3 regions of the Ancylobacter sp. 3268 genome follow, and region 2 is predicted to be linked to each of the others. Evidence: predicted binding sites of a transcription regulator. Region 2 holds the regulator's gene; each other region holds the start of a gene.
The links. The regulator PhoB, encoded in region 2, activates phosphate uptake and scavenging genes when phosphate is short. The targets are predictions, from matches to a motif close to TGTCATNNANCTGTCAT.

Region 1: a site for PhoB is predicted at 1,415-1,431, ahead of J2X65_RS16140 (glycerophosphodiester phosphodiesterase family protein). Genes of this name have one in related genera too.
Region 3: a site for PhoB is predicted at 1,399-1,415, ahead of J2X65_RS09175 (DUF2794 domain-containing protein). Genes of this name have one in related genera too.

What each region holds. Positions count from the first base shown of each region.
Region 1 is NZ_JAVDUX010000011.1:33,640-38,089, reverse strand. It holds gene J2X65_RS16150 (LysE family translocator) at 1-395, shown strand, start outside; gene gluQRS (tRNA glutamyl-Q(34) synthetase GluQRS) at 403-1,278, shown strand; gene J2X65_RS16140 (glycerophosphodiester phosphodiesterase family protein) at 1,482-2,726, shown strand; gene J2X65_RS16135 (AEC family transporter) at 2,855-3,811, opposite strand; gene J2X65_RS16130 (hypothetical protein) at 3,819-4,127, opposite strand; gene J2X65_RS16125 (disulfide bond formation protein B) at 4,400-4,450, opposite strand, start outside.
Region 2 is NZ_JAVDUX010000009.1:94,939-99,388, forward strand. It holds gene J2X65_RS14190 (SH3-like domain-containing protein) at 1-90, opposite strand, end outside; gene nthA (nitrile hydratase subunit alpha) at 87-791, opposite strand; gene phoB (phosphate regulon transcriptional regulator PhoB) at 1,151-1,852, opposite strand; gene phoU (phosphate signaling complex protein PhoU) at 1,897-2,613, opposite strand; gene pstB (phosphate ABC transporter ATP-binding protein PstB) at 2,639-3,460, opposite strand; gene pstA (phosphate ABC transporter permease PstA) at 3,468-4,301, opposite strand; gene pstC (phosphate ABC transporter permease subunit PstC) at 4,316-4,450, opposite strand, start outside.
Region 3 is NZ_JAVDUX010000005.1:218,879-223,328, reverse strand. It holds gene aguA (agmatine deiminase) at 1-22, opposite strand, end outside; gene aguB (N-carbamoylputrescine amidase) at 19-900, opposite strand; gene J2X65_RS09175 (DUF2794 domain-containing protein) at 939-1,286, opposite strand; gene J2X65_RS09170 (DUF1223 domain-containing protein) at 1,774-2,520, opposite strand; gene acnA (aconitate hydratase AcnA) at 2,926-4,450, opposite strand, start outside.

The DNA.
Region 1 (4,450 bases), on a different contig from region 2:
TGCTGCGCTATGCGGGCGCGGCGTATCTGGTCTGGATGGGGGTCAAGCTCTGGATGGCAAAACCGGTCGTTCCGGCGTTGCAGCCCGTGCCCGAGCGCAAGGGGCTGCTGTCGATCTTCGCCACCGGCGTCGCCCTCAATCTCGGCAATCCGAAGATGCCGCTCTTCTATGTGGCGCTGCTGCCGAACGTGGTGGGCTCCTCGCTCACGGTCGGCCAGCTCGGGACGCTCGGGGCCGTCATCCTCGTCGTCGAGGCGGTGGTGATCGGTGGCCATGTGGCGCTCGCGAGCCGGGCGCGCAGGTTGCTGCGCACGCCGGCTGTGATGCGGCGGGTGAACCGGACGGCGGGCGGCGTCATGGTGGGCGCCGGCGTTGCCGTGGTCGCCACCCGCTGACGTGTCGGTGCCCGGCGTCCCCGTCTTCCGCTTCGCGCCGAGCCCGAACGGCTACCTCCATCTCGGCCATGCGCGCTCGGCGCTGATCAACGCCCGGATGGCGCGGGAGACCGGCGGGCGGCTATTGCTGCGCATCGAGAATATCGATGCCACGCGCTGCCGGCCCAACTACGAGGCGGCCATCTACGAGGACCTCGCCTGGCTCGGCCTCGACTGGGAGCAGCCGGTGCGCCGGCAATCCGAGCACATGGACGCCTATCGCGCGGCGCTGGAGCGGTTGGAGGCGATGGGCCTCGTCTATGCCAGCTTCGAGAGCCGTGCCGAGATCCGCGCCGAGGTCGCCGCCCGGCCGGGCTGGCCGAGCGACCCGGACGGGGCGCCGCTATTTCCCTTCGCCCGCGGGGCGATCGGAGAAGCGGGGCACCGTGCCGGGCGGGCGGCGGGCGGGTTCCCATCCCTGTCCGATTCCAGGCCGCCCGCCTTGCGGCTCGACATGGCGCAGGCGGTGGCACGGGCCGGCGTGGGGCTGGGATGGCGGGAATGGGGCGCGACCGAGCCGGTCACCGCCGATCCCGGCGCCTGGGGCGACGTGGTCCTTGCCCGCAAGGAGACGCCGACCAGCTACCACCTCTCGGTGGTGGTCGACGATGCGCTGCAGGGCGTGACGCATGTGGTGCGCGGCACCGACCTGAAGGCGGCAACCTCGGTGCATCGGCTGCTCCAGCGGCTGCTCGGCCTGCCGGAACCGCTCTACCGCCATCACGCCCTGGTGCTGGATGCGGAAGGGCGCAAGCTTTCAAAGTCGATCGGCTCGGAAAGCCTGCGCGAACTGCGCGCGCGCGGTGCGAGTGCCGCCGAGGTGCGGGCCATGGCACTCGGCTAGAGCCATTTCGGCGAAGACCGGTTCATCGGAAGGGCTTTCGCTCCTCGTTTCTGCGCCGTTCTTTTCGCAACGTGCTGCGCGCTTCCGCGGGGCTTGCTCCCGGCCGTGCGCCGCCGCTGCGGAAACGGGTGCGTGGCGTCAAGCCGGTGTCATCGGCGGCGGCTATCCCTTCGCCGTCAATTGCCGGGGAAGGGAAACCGCCAATGCCGCTGTCCATGTCGATCCGCCTGCCGCTCGCCGCGCTCGCGCTTTCGCTGTCCGTCGTGCCGCTCGCCGCGCAGGAAGTTAGCCGGCTTGCCGATGTCGGCCCGCGCCCGTTCCATCTGGTCGACACCATGAAGGAAGGCCCGCTCAAGGACCAGCTGGCGCAGTGCAAGGGGCCCTTCACCACCAAGAACTTCTCGATCTCGCATCGTGGTGCGCCGCTGCAATTCCCCGAGCACACCCGCGAGGGCTATCTCGCCGCCGCCCGGATGGGCGCCGGCGTCATCGAATGCGACGTCGCCTTCACCAAGGACCGCGAGCTGGTGTGCCGCCACGCCCAGTGCGACCTGCACACCACCACCGACATCCTCGCCCGTCCGGAACTTGCCGCGAAGTGCTCGCAGGGCTTCCAGCCGGCCGACCCGGCCACCGGCCGCAAGGCCAACGCCAAATGCTGCACCAGCGACCTGACGCTCGCGGAATTCCGCTCGCTGAAGCCGAAGATGGATGCCGGCAACCCCAACGCCACCAATGTCGCCGACTACATGAACGCCACGTCGCGCTGGCGCACCGATCTTTATGTCGATCGCGCGACGCTGATGTCGCACAAGGACTATATCGAGCTGGTCAAATCGCTCGGCCTCAAATTCACCCCGGAGCTGAAGGCGCCGGAAGTGGCCATGCCGTTCGAGGGCAGCTACACGCAGCAGAACTATGCCCAGCAGCTCATCAATGAATACAAGGCCGCCGGCATCGACCCCGGCGACGTCTACGCCCAGTCGTTCCAGCTCGACGACGTGCTGTACTGGCTGAAGGCCGAGCCGGCCTTCGGCGCCCAGGCGGTCTATCTCGACGGCCGCGACGAGACCGACACCGGCTTCGACAACATGAAAGCCGAGACCTGGAAGCCCTCCATGCAGGAACTGGCCGACAAGGGAGTGAAGATCCTGGCCCCGCCGCTGTGGATGCTGGTGACCGCCAAGGACGGCAAGATCGTGCCCTCGCTCTATGCGCAGGAAGCGAACAAGGCGAAGCTCGGGCTGATCGCCTGGTCGCTGGAGCGTTCCGGCCCGCTGAAGGATGGCGGCGGCTACTACTACCAGTCGATCAAGTCGGTCACCGACCGCGACGGCGACACGCTCAGCCTGCTCGACGTGCTGGCGAGGGAGATCGGCGTGATCGGCGTGTTCTCCGACTGGCCGGCGACCACCACCTTCTACGCCAACTGCATGAAGCTGAACTGATCCGGGGCCGGCACCGATCCGGCCTTGCCAGGCGTGGTCAGGCGTGTGACCCCCGCCATACGGCGTCCGATCCGCCGGCGGCGGGCTTTACCCTGGCCGTCCGGTTTTTGTCGGTGGCGCGGGCGGCGTCAGCCCACGCCGAGAATCAGGAACCACAGCGAGACGGTGAAGAGGCTGAGCGCGGTCGACAGCGACACCGCGCTCGCCGAGGCGGTGACGCCGACCTTGTAGCGCTGCGCCAGCAGATAGGCATTGATGCCCGAGGGCATCGCCGCGAACACCACCGCGACGTCGGCCCATACTTTCGGCATCGGCAGCACCTGCACCAGCACGAACACCAGCGCCGGGTGCACCACCAGCTTCAGCGCGGTGATCACCGCCGCCGGGGCGAGGTCGCCGCGGATCGGGTAGCGGTGCAAGGCAAGCCCGAGCGAGACCAGCGCGCAGGGCGAGGCGGAGGCCGCCAGCATGTCGAGCGTCTGCTTCAAGAGTCCGCCCGGCATGTAGCCCAGCAGCTTGGCGATGCCGCCGGCATAGATGCCGAGCAGGATCGGGTTGAAGGCCAGCTGCCGGCCGAGCTTCTTCAGCCCGGTGAGGGAGAGGCCGGAGCCGGCGCCCTCGGTGAGCACCGTCGCCACCACCATCATCACCGGCAGGTGGATGGCGATCAGCAGGAACAGCGGCACAGCGCCTTCCGGGCCGAAGGCGGTGAGGATGAGCGGCACGCCGACGAAGACGGTGTTGGCCTGGCCGGAGGTGAAGCCCTGGATCACCGCCTCGGTATGATCGCGGCCGAACAGTTTTCGCGCGGCGAGCATTCCCAATCCGAACACCGTGAAGGCGCCGGCGAAATAGGCGATCCAGTAGCCCCAGGGCTGGCCTTCGGCCGGCAGTTCGGCCTCGGCCAGCGTCTTGAAGATGAGCACCGGCACGGCGAGGCCGAACACATATTCGGACAGGCCTTCCGCCGCCTTCTCGCGCAGCAGCCCGCCGCGGCTGGCGGCATAGCCGAGGCCGATCAGGCCGAAGACCGGCGCCACCAGGAAAGCGATGCTCCCAAGCTGGGCGCCGAGCTGTGCGAACATGGATGTGTCAGGCCGCCGCTTCCGAGAAGGCGGTGGAGACGAGATGCGAGGAGCGCACCGGCACCATCACGTCGATGCGCGACCACAGCCGTTCCGCGACCTCGACCGGCGCGGTGAAGGCGATCTCGGCGCGCATGTGCCCGAGATCGGCCATGTCGATGACGCCGTCGGCCGGACCGTCCATGCGCAGCCGGGTCGGCTGCACGTCGTGAACGGCGAAGGGTTCGAGCAGGCGGAGCATGAGATTGGGATGGGCATCGGCCTCCACCACGAGGCGATGGCGAAGAAGACCGTGATTCAGGCTGGGGGCTGTCATGGCAGCGGGTCCGCGAATGACGAGGGAAGGGCAGGCGCGTCAGACCTCCCGGCCGATCGGATCGGCAAGCAGGGGTCAGGAAACCCGGCCGATAAAATCGGCCGGGCGGCGAATTCGCCGTCCCTCGCGGATGCACTTGCTGGTCATCGTGGTCGTCATGCCGCTGAAGCTAGGCGCCTGCCGCGCCAAGGTCAATATGACGAAATTGCGCCGCAGCCGCGCTTTGCATGCGCGTTTCGCTTAGGTGCCTTGTCGCGGCCCGGCCGTGTGGCTCAGGGCGTCGCGGGGCGGGCCGGCAGCAGTTCATAGCCGGCCGGATCGTC
Region 2 (4,450 bases):
CTCCTTGAACACCGGCTCGCGCCCGTCATAACCCTCCGGCACCACCCGGCCGAAGCCGTCGAAGCCGCCGCAATCATGCACCGAGTTCATTCGGCCGGCTCCGGGGTCAGGGCCTCGGTGACGCCGATCATGCTGTCACGGGTGACGAGGGCGGCGAGCGCCGCCTCGTCCATGCCCTCGGTGCCCTCCGGGCGGCGGGGAACGACGAGGTAGCGGACTTCCGAATTGCTGTCCCAGACGCGGATTTCGGTGGTGTCCGGCAGCACGGTGCCGAATTCGGCCAGCACCGAGCGCGGATCGCGCACGATGCGGGTGCGGTAGGCCATGCTCTTGTACCAGACCGGCGGCAGCCCCAGCACCGGCCACGGGTAACAGGAGCACAGGGTGCAGACGACGACATTGTGCACGCTGTCGGTGTTCTCCAGCGCCACCATGTTCTCGCCCTGCGCGCCGGTGAAGCCGAGATCGGCGATGGCGGCGTTGGGATCCTCGAGCAGCCACGTCCTGTAGGCCGGATCGGCCCAGGCGCGGGCAATCACCCGGGCACCGTTCTTCGGGCCGATCTGGTTCTCATAGAGATCCACCACCGCATCAAGCGCGGCCGGATCGACCAGCCCCTTCTGTGTGAGCAGCTCCTCCAGCGCCTTGACGCGGGCGCTGATCTCGATGTCGGCGATCGACATCAGCAGCGCGTCCGCCTCCTCGGAATGGATGCGGTGGAAAGGATCCTCATGCGGGTGATCGTGAGGCGCATGATCATCGTGATCGTGGTCGTCGTGCTGCCCTGCCATGCGAAGCGATCCGTCCCTGCGCCGCGAGGAGGGCATTATGCGGACACGCCGCGCGCGTGTCGACGACGCAGGAGTAGAAAAGCGGCACGGTGAAAAGATGGGCGACGCCTCGGAAAACGACGTTGGCGCCGGGGGTCGCGGCAGAAGCACGTGCGACGCCCACAGGCCGCCATCCCGTCCGGACCTTCGGCCCGCCGGTACTCCCCCGACGGATGAACGGAGAAGAGGCCGGCGGCGTGCTGTCGTGAGGCAGAGGGGAGCCTGCGAGACAGGGCGCCGGCACCAAAGACGAAAATCCGCCGGGGATTGCGCGCCAGCGGATCGGTTCCGAGTGCCACACGCGCGGCGGCGAGGCCGCCTCAATGGGTGCGGGCGAACATCTCGTTGAAGGAATAGCCGGAGCCGCGCACGGTGCGGATCGGATCGGGCTGGCGCGGGCGGTTGAGCGCCTTGCGCAGCCGGCCGACATGCACGTCCACCGTGCGCTCGTCGATATAGACGTCCTGGCCCCAGACGCCGTCGAGCAGCTGCTCGCGGGAATAGACCCGGCCGGGCGACTGCATGAGGAACTCCAGCAGCCGGAACTCGGTGGGACCGAGATGCAGCTCGCGGCCGGAGCGGTGCACCCGCTTGGTCTCGCGGTCGAGCTCGATGTCGCCGGCGCGCAGCAGCGTCGAGATGTGGTCCGGCTTGGCCCGGCGCAGCAGCGCCCGCACGCGGGCGACCAGTTCCGGCACCGAGAACGGCTTCACCACATAATCATCCGCCCCGGTGGCGAGGCCGCGCACGCGCTCGGTCTCCTCGCCGCGGGCGGTGAGCATCAGGATCGGCATGCGCTCGGTTTCCGGCCGGGCCCGCAACCGCCGGCACAGCTCGATGCCGGACAGGCCCGGAAGCATCCAGTCGAGCAACAGAAGATCCGGCACCTTCTCGCGCAGCCGCGTCTCCGCCTCGTCGCCGCGCGCCACGCTCTCCACCGAATAGCCTTCGGATTCGAGGTTGTAGCGCAGCAACAGGGTGAGCGGCTCCTCGTCCTCGACGATGAGAATATTGGTCGGCATCGCTTTTCCCGTGCGAATGATGCGAAACCGCGATCCGGCCCGCCTCAGGACGGGAACGGAACCGCGGTCAGGCTGGTGGTGTCCTGCTTCGGCCGCTCTTCGGTGAGCAGCTGGCCGGTCGCGAGGTAGTGCACGGTCTCGGCGATGTTGGTGGCGTGGTCGCCGATGCGCTCGATGTTCTTGGCACAGAACAAAAGATGCGTGCACAGCGAGATGTTGCGCGGATCCTCCATCATATAGGTGAGGAGTTCGCGGAACAGCGAGGTATAGAGAACGTCGACCTCGCCGTCGCGCTTCCACACCTCGATGGCGCGGGTGTCCTCGCGGCTGGCATAGGCGTCCAGCACCTCCTTAAGCTGCTCCAGCACCATGCTCGACATGTGCTCGACGCCACGCACCAGTTTCTGCGGATGGAACTCGCCGGTGAGCGCCAGCACCCGCTTGGAGGTGTTCTTGGCGAGGTCGCCGATGCGCTCCAGATCGTTGGCGACGCGCATCGCCGCCACGATTTCGCGCAGGTCGCCGGCCAGCGGCTGGCGACGGGCGATGGTGAGCACCGACTTTTCCTCGATCTCGCGCTGGAGCAGGTCGATGGGACCGTCCAGCACGATCACCTTCTGCGCGAGCTCCGTATCGCGCTTGACCAGCGACTGCACGGAATCGGCGACCAGCTGCTCGGCCTGGCCACCCATCTCCACCACGCGGCGGCTGATCTCCTTGAGATCGGTATCGAAGGACGAGACGATATGTTCGGAGGGCATGGGCTGGTCCTCTTTCCCGTCGCACTCAGCCGAAGCGGCCGGTGATGTAGTCGCGGGTGCGCGCCTCGCGCGGATTGGTGAAGATCTCGTTCGACGCGGCCACCTCGATCAGCTCGCCGAGATAGAAGAACGAGGTGATGTCGGCGCAGCGGGCGGCCTGCTGCATGTTGTGCGTCACGATGACAATGGTGAATTCCTGCTTCAGCTCGTCGATCAGGTCTTCGATCTTCGAGGTGGAGATCGGGTCGAGCGCCGAGGTCGGCTCGTCGAGCAGGATCACCTCCGGCCGCACCGCGATGGTGCGGGCGATGCACAGGCGCTGCTGCTGGCCGCCGGACATGCCGAGCGCCGAGGTGTGCAGCCGGTCCTTGGTCTCTTCCCAGATGGCCGCCTTGCGCAGGCACCACTCGACCCGCTCGTCCATCTGCGACTTGGACAGGCTCTCGTGCAGCTTCACGCCGAAGGCGATGTTGTCGTAGATCGACATCGGGAACGGCGTCGGCTTCTGGAACACCATGCCGATGCGCGAGCGCACCACGGTGGAATCGAGATCCTTCGACAGGAGGTCGCCGCCGTCGAACAGGATCTTCCCTTCCGCGCGCTGGCCCGGATAGAGTTGGTACATGCGGTTGAAGATGCGCAGCAAGGTCGACTTGCCGCAGCCCGAGGGCCCGATCATCGCGGTGACGCGCTTCTCGGGAATCTCGAAGTTGATGTTCTTCAGCGCGTGGTTGTCGCCGTAGTAGAAATTCAGCTTCTCGACCTTGAGCTTCGGCTGCGCGGACGGCGCGGTGGCGCGGTTGACGGCGGAAGCGATGTCGATGGAGGTATCGGGTGCGAAATTCATGGCCGTCTCACTTCATCTTCGCCAGAACCAGGCGGGACAGGACGTTCAGGGTCAGCACCCCGACGGTGATGATGAGGGCGCCGGCCCAGGCAAGGGCGACCCAATCCTCGAAGGGGCTGGCGGCGTATTGATAGATGGCGATCGGCAGCGACGCCATGGGCGCCGACATGTTCAGCGACCAGCCATTATTGCCGAGCGAGGTGAACAGCAGCGGCGCGGTCTCGCCGGCGGCGCGGGCCAGCGCCAGCAGGATGCCGGTGACGATGCCGGCGCGGGCGGCGCGCCAGGTGATGAAGGTCACCACCTTCCACTGCGGCGCGCCAAGAGCGAAGGCCGCCTCGCGCAGGCCGATCGGCACCAGGTTCAGCATGTCCTCGGTGGTGCGCACCACCACCGGGATGACCAGGATGGCCAGGGCGATCGAGCCCGCCCAGCCGGAGAAGCCGCCGAACGGCACCACGAGGAGCTGGTAGACGAACAGGCCGATCAGGATCGACGGCGCCGAGAGCAGCACGTCGTTGACGAAGCGCACCACATTGGCGATCTGGGTGCCGCGGCCGTTCTCGGCGAGGAAGGTGCCGCACATCAGGCCGATCGGCGTGCCGATCACCAGCGCGACGCCGATCTGGATCAGCGAGCCGACAATGGCGTTCAGCAGGCCGCCGCCGGCGCCGGGCGGGGCGGTGATGCGGGTGAAGACGTGCGGGCCGAGCGCCGGCAGGCCGCGGGAGAGCAGCGTCCACAGGATCCAGGCGAGCAGGATGAGCGACAGCGCGGCGAAGGCGGTGGAGATGGCCTTGACGGCATAGTCGGTGGTGCGACGGCGGGCGAGCGATGACATGGTTTCCTCTCCCCTCAGCCCTTGAGCTTCGAGCGGACGAGCAGGCGGGACAGCGCCAGCACGATGAAGGAGATGACGAACAGGATGAAGCCGAGCTGCAGCAGCGCCTGCAGCTTCAGCGAGCCGATCGAGGCTTCCGGGAACTCGTT
Region 3 (4,450 bases), on a different contig from region 2:
TGGTCAGCAGCGTGTCGGTCATGCGCGGCTCGTGGTCCCGTCGAGAGTGAGGATCGGCGCGTAGAGCTCCGGCCGGCGGTCGCGGAACACGCCCCAGGAGCGGCGCTGATGCGCGATCTCGTCGAGATCGAAGCTGGCGACCAGTACCGTCTCGTCGGTGCGGTTCGCCTCGGCCACCTTCTCGCCGGTCGGCCCGGCGATGAAGGAGGAACCGTAGAAGGTGATCTCGGTGCCGTTGCGCCCCGGCTCGCTGCCGATGCGGTTGGAGGCGACCAGCGGCATCAGGTTGGCCCCGGCATGGCCCTGCATCACCCGCTGCCAGTGGCCGGCGGAATCGAGATGCGGGTCCTGCGGTTCGGAGCCGATGGCGGTCGGGTAGAGCAGCACCTCGGCGCCCTTCAGCGCCATCACCCGCGCGCTTTCCGGGAACCACTGGTCCCAGCAGATGCCGACGCCGATGCGCCCGGCGGCGGTGTCCCACACCTTGAAGCCGGTATCCCCGGGCGAAAAATAGAACTTCTCGGTGTAGCCCGGCCCGTCCGGTATGTGGCTCTTGCGGTAGACGCCGAGCACCGTGCCGTCGGCGTCGATCATGGCGAGGCTGTTATAGGCGGCCGGCCCGGCACGCTCGAAGAAGGAGAGCGGCAGCACCACGCCGAGCTCGGCGGCCAGCGCGGCGAAATGCGCGATCAGCCGGTTGCCCTCGAAGGGGGCGGCGAGGTCGAGAAACTCATGCAGCTGGTCCTGGCAGAAATACGGGGTCTCGAACAGTTCCTGCAGCAGGATCAGCCTGGCACCGCCGGCGGCGGCCTCGCGCACCAGGCGCTCGGCGCGGGCGATGTTGCCGGGGATGTCCCAGTCGCAGCGCATCTGGGTGGCGGCGAGGGTGAGAAGACGCATGGGAAAACTCCGGACGCGCGGGGCCGATTCGGGCCGGATCAGTTGACCGCCCGCAGCGGCTTTTCCAACACCGCGAGCACGCGGGCAAGCTCGTGCCCGCGCTTCAGGATGAGCCCGGTCTGCGACACCACGGTGTAGGCGCCCTGCTTGCGCGCGAGGAGCGGGTCTTTCTCCACCCGGTAGATCGGCACTTCGGCGGCGCGGCGGAAAATCGAGAACACCGCCCGGTCGCGGGTGAAGGCGATGGCGTAATCCCGCCATTCGCCGAGCGCCACCATGCGGCCATAGAGGCTGAGGATGCGGTCGAGTTCGTGCCGGTCGAAGGTGACGACGCTGTCCTTTTGGCCGCTCTTTTCATTGCCGCGCGGGCCGGCGGCCAATCCTATGGGTTCGATATCCGCCACGCGGACCTCCAGAAGCCTTTGCCCAAACCGTTGACGACGCCGTTTTGCCGAGCTCTGCCGCCGATGCCCTCCGCCGAGGCGGCGACGCGCGCGGCATCATCGATCTGTCATGATCGCCCCGGCAGGCGGCCGCCACAAGTCCTTAACGCGCCCAAGGCGGCATCGCTCGCGGCGGATCAGGCGGCCGCGGGTTGGGGCCATGGGCTTCACGGCCTCGTCAACCGCGGACACAGCCTTGCCAAGATTCGGCCTTTCGGCCGCCAAGGGCGGGAGAGATAACAGCAACCATAGCGTCAGGCCGATCCGCGAAGCGCATCGGTTTCCCAGCCCCCCAGCCCCCCGCGGCGTCGCGTGGAACGTGCCTGGCGCTACTCAGGTTCAATCCCCAATTGACTGATCGAGGCCGGCGTCACTGCCGGCCTTTCTTTTTGCCCGGTCGGCAAGGTTCAGGCCGCCTGGGCCGGCGGCATCAGGGGATCGGCTGCAGGGCGGCGCCGAGGATCGGACCGGGAGCGGTGGCGGAGCCCGACTGCACCAGCACCGCCAGCGCATCGACATCCATATCGCCCGGCCGGCGCAGCGGCGCCTCGAAGCTGGCGGCGGCGCCGCTCCAGTCGCCCAGCTTCACCCAGCCGCGCACCACATTATGGTAGGTGACCTCGGCGCCTTCGTTCTCGCCGCGGCCGATCTCGACCCTGGCCTTGGTCGCCACCGGGCAGAGCCAGACCTCGCCGATGCCGCTCCCTGGCCCGACCGCGACATGCAGCTTGCCGTCCTGGACGCTCAGCTTCACCGGTATATCGGGCGGGCGCGAGGTGGCGAGTGTCTGTTCCAGCGCCGAGCGGTCATTGCCCACCGCCATGGCGCTGCCGTTCACCACCGCCTGGGGGGTGAACATCTTGGAATCGCCACGCAGCCGGGCATAGGCCTTCTGCCGCGACGTGTGGCCGTGCTTGGCCAGCGTGTCCTTCCAGCCAAGATAGTCCCAATAGTCGACGGCGAGGGTGAGGGCGATCACGTCCGGACGGTCGGCGATCTCGGCGAGCAGCTTGTCGGCCGGCGGACAGGCGGAGCAGCCCTGGCTGGTGAACAGCTCGATCACCGCCCGTGGCTTCTCCACCGCGTGGACGCTCTTCGCCGCCTGCTGCCCTGCCTCCTGGGCGCCGGCCGGCGCGATCGCGGTGGCGATCAGCCCGACCAAGCCCAATCCTGCCATGCGAAATCCTGCCATGCGAAATCCCGCAATCCCGTGCCCGGCAATTCCCCGCGGCCGAAACCCCAGCGCCGCGAGAGCCGAGCCCAGCCCCGTCAGGCGGGGGAGGGCGGCTCGGCGGCGGAGGCCGGCAGGACCGGGAAGCTGCAACGACATCGGCGCGGAACATCCTCATCTTCGTCCCGGCAAAGGCAGGACCGGCTAGGCTTTAGGACGCGCGGCCATCCTCCGCCAGTCACATTGGAGTGTCGCCGATGCACGGAAGGGTGAAAGCCCGCCATCGCACCGTCGCCGGTGACATGGCGTCGCGGTATTGCCCCTTCCGCCGGCCGGGAAGGGCCGGAAACGCCAGCGGCGCGAAGGGCAAGCCCCTCGCGCCGCCGATTTCACGTGAAACACGCCGCCCGGTCAGGCGGCGAGATTGCGCAGCACATATTGGAGGATGCCGCCGTTGCGGAAATAGTCGAGCTCGTCCAGCGTGTCGATGCGGCAGGTCAGCGGCACATGCTTCACCGTGCCGTCCGAGAAGGTGATCTCGGCGATCAGCGTCTGGCGCGGCTTCAGGTCGCCCTCAATGCCCTGGATGGTGACGATCTCGTCGCCCTTCAGGCCGAGCGACTGCCACGAATCCTCGTTCTGGAACACCAGCGGCACGATCCCCATGCCGACCAGGTTCGAGCGATGGATGCGCTCGAAGCTCTGGGTGATGACGGCGCGGATGCCGAGCAGCTTGGTGCCCTTGGCCGCCCAGTCGCGCGAGGAGCCGGTGCCGTATTCCTTGCCGGCGAAGATCACGGTCGGCACGCCTTCCTGCTTGTAGAGCATGGCGGCGTCGTAGATCGGCATTTCGGTGCCGTCCGGCCAGTGCCGGGTGAGGCCGCCTTCCTTGCCGCCCAGCATCTGGTTCTTGATGCGGATATTGGCGAAGGTGCCGCGCATCATCACCTCATGGTTGCCGCGCCGCGTGCCGTACTGGTTGAAGTCGGCGGGGCGGACCTGATGGTCGCGCAGGTAAGTGCCGGCGGGGCTGGCTTCCTTGATCGAGCCGGCCGGAGAGATGTGGTCGGTGGTGATCGAATCGAGGAACAGGCCCATGACCCGCGCCTTGATGATGTCGGTCACCGGCTCCGGCTCGCGAGTCATGCCGACGAAATAGGGCGGGTTCTGCACATAGGTCGAGCGATCGTCCCAGGCATAGGTCTCGCCCTGCGGAATGGCGATCTTCTGCCAGTTCTCGTCGCCCTTGAACACGTCCGAGTACTTTTCGAGGAACATCTTCTTGGTGACGTTCTCGCGGATGAACTGGGCGATCTCCTTGTTGGAGGGCCAGATGTCCTTGAGATAGACCGGCTGGCCGTCCGACCCCGTGCCCAGCGGCTCGGTGGTGAGGTCGATCTGCAGCGAGCCCGCCAGCGCATAGGCGACCACCAGCGGCGGCGAGGCGAGGTAGTTCGCCTTGACGTCCGGGTTGACGCGGCCCTCGAAGTTGCGGTTACCGGAGATCACGGCGCCGGCGACGAGGTCGTTCTTGTTGATGGCTTCCGAGATCGGCTCCGGGAGGGGCCCCGAATTGCCGATGCAGGTGGTGCAGCCGAAGCCGACCAGGTTGAAGCCGACCGCGTCGAGGTCCTTCTGCAGGTCGGCGGCGGCCAGATAGCCTTCGACCACCTGCGAGCCGGGGGCCAGCGAGGTCTTCACCCAAGGCTTGGACTTGAGTCCCTTGGCGACGGCGTTGCGCGCCAGCAGGCCGGCGGCGATCAGCACCGAGGGGTTCGAGGTATTGGTGCAGGAGGTGATGGCGGCGATGGTCACGTCGCCATGGCCGAGCGTGTAGTCGGTGCCTTCCACCGGCACCCGCTTGGCCGCCTCGCCCGGCTTCTTGAACTCGCCCTCCAGCGCGGCGAGGAAGCCGGCCTTGGTGCCGGAGAGCAGC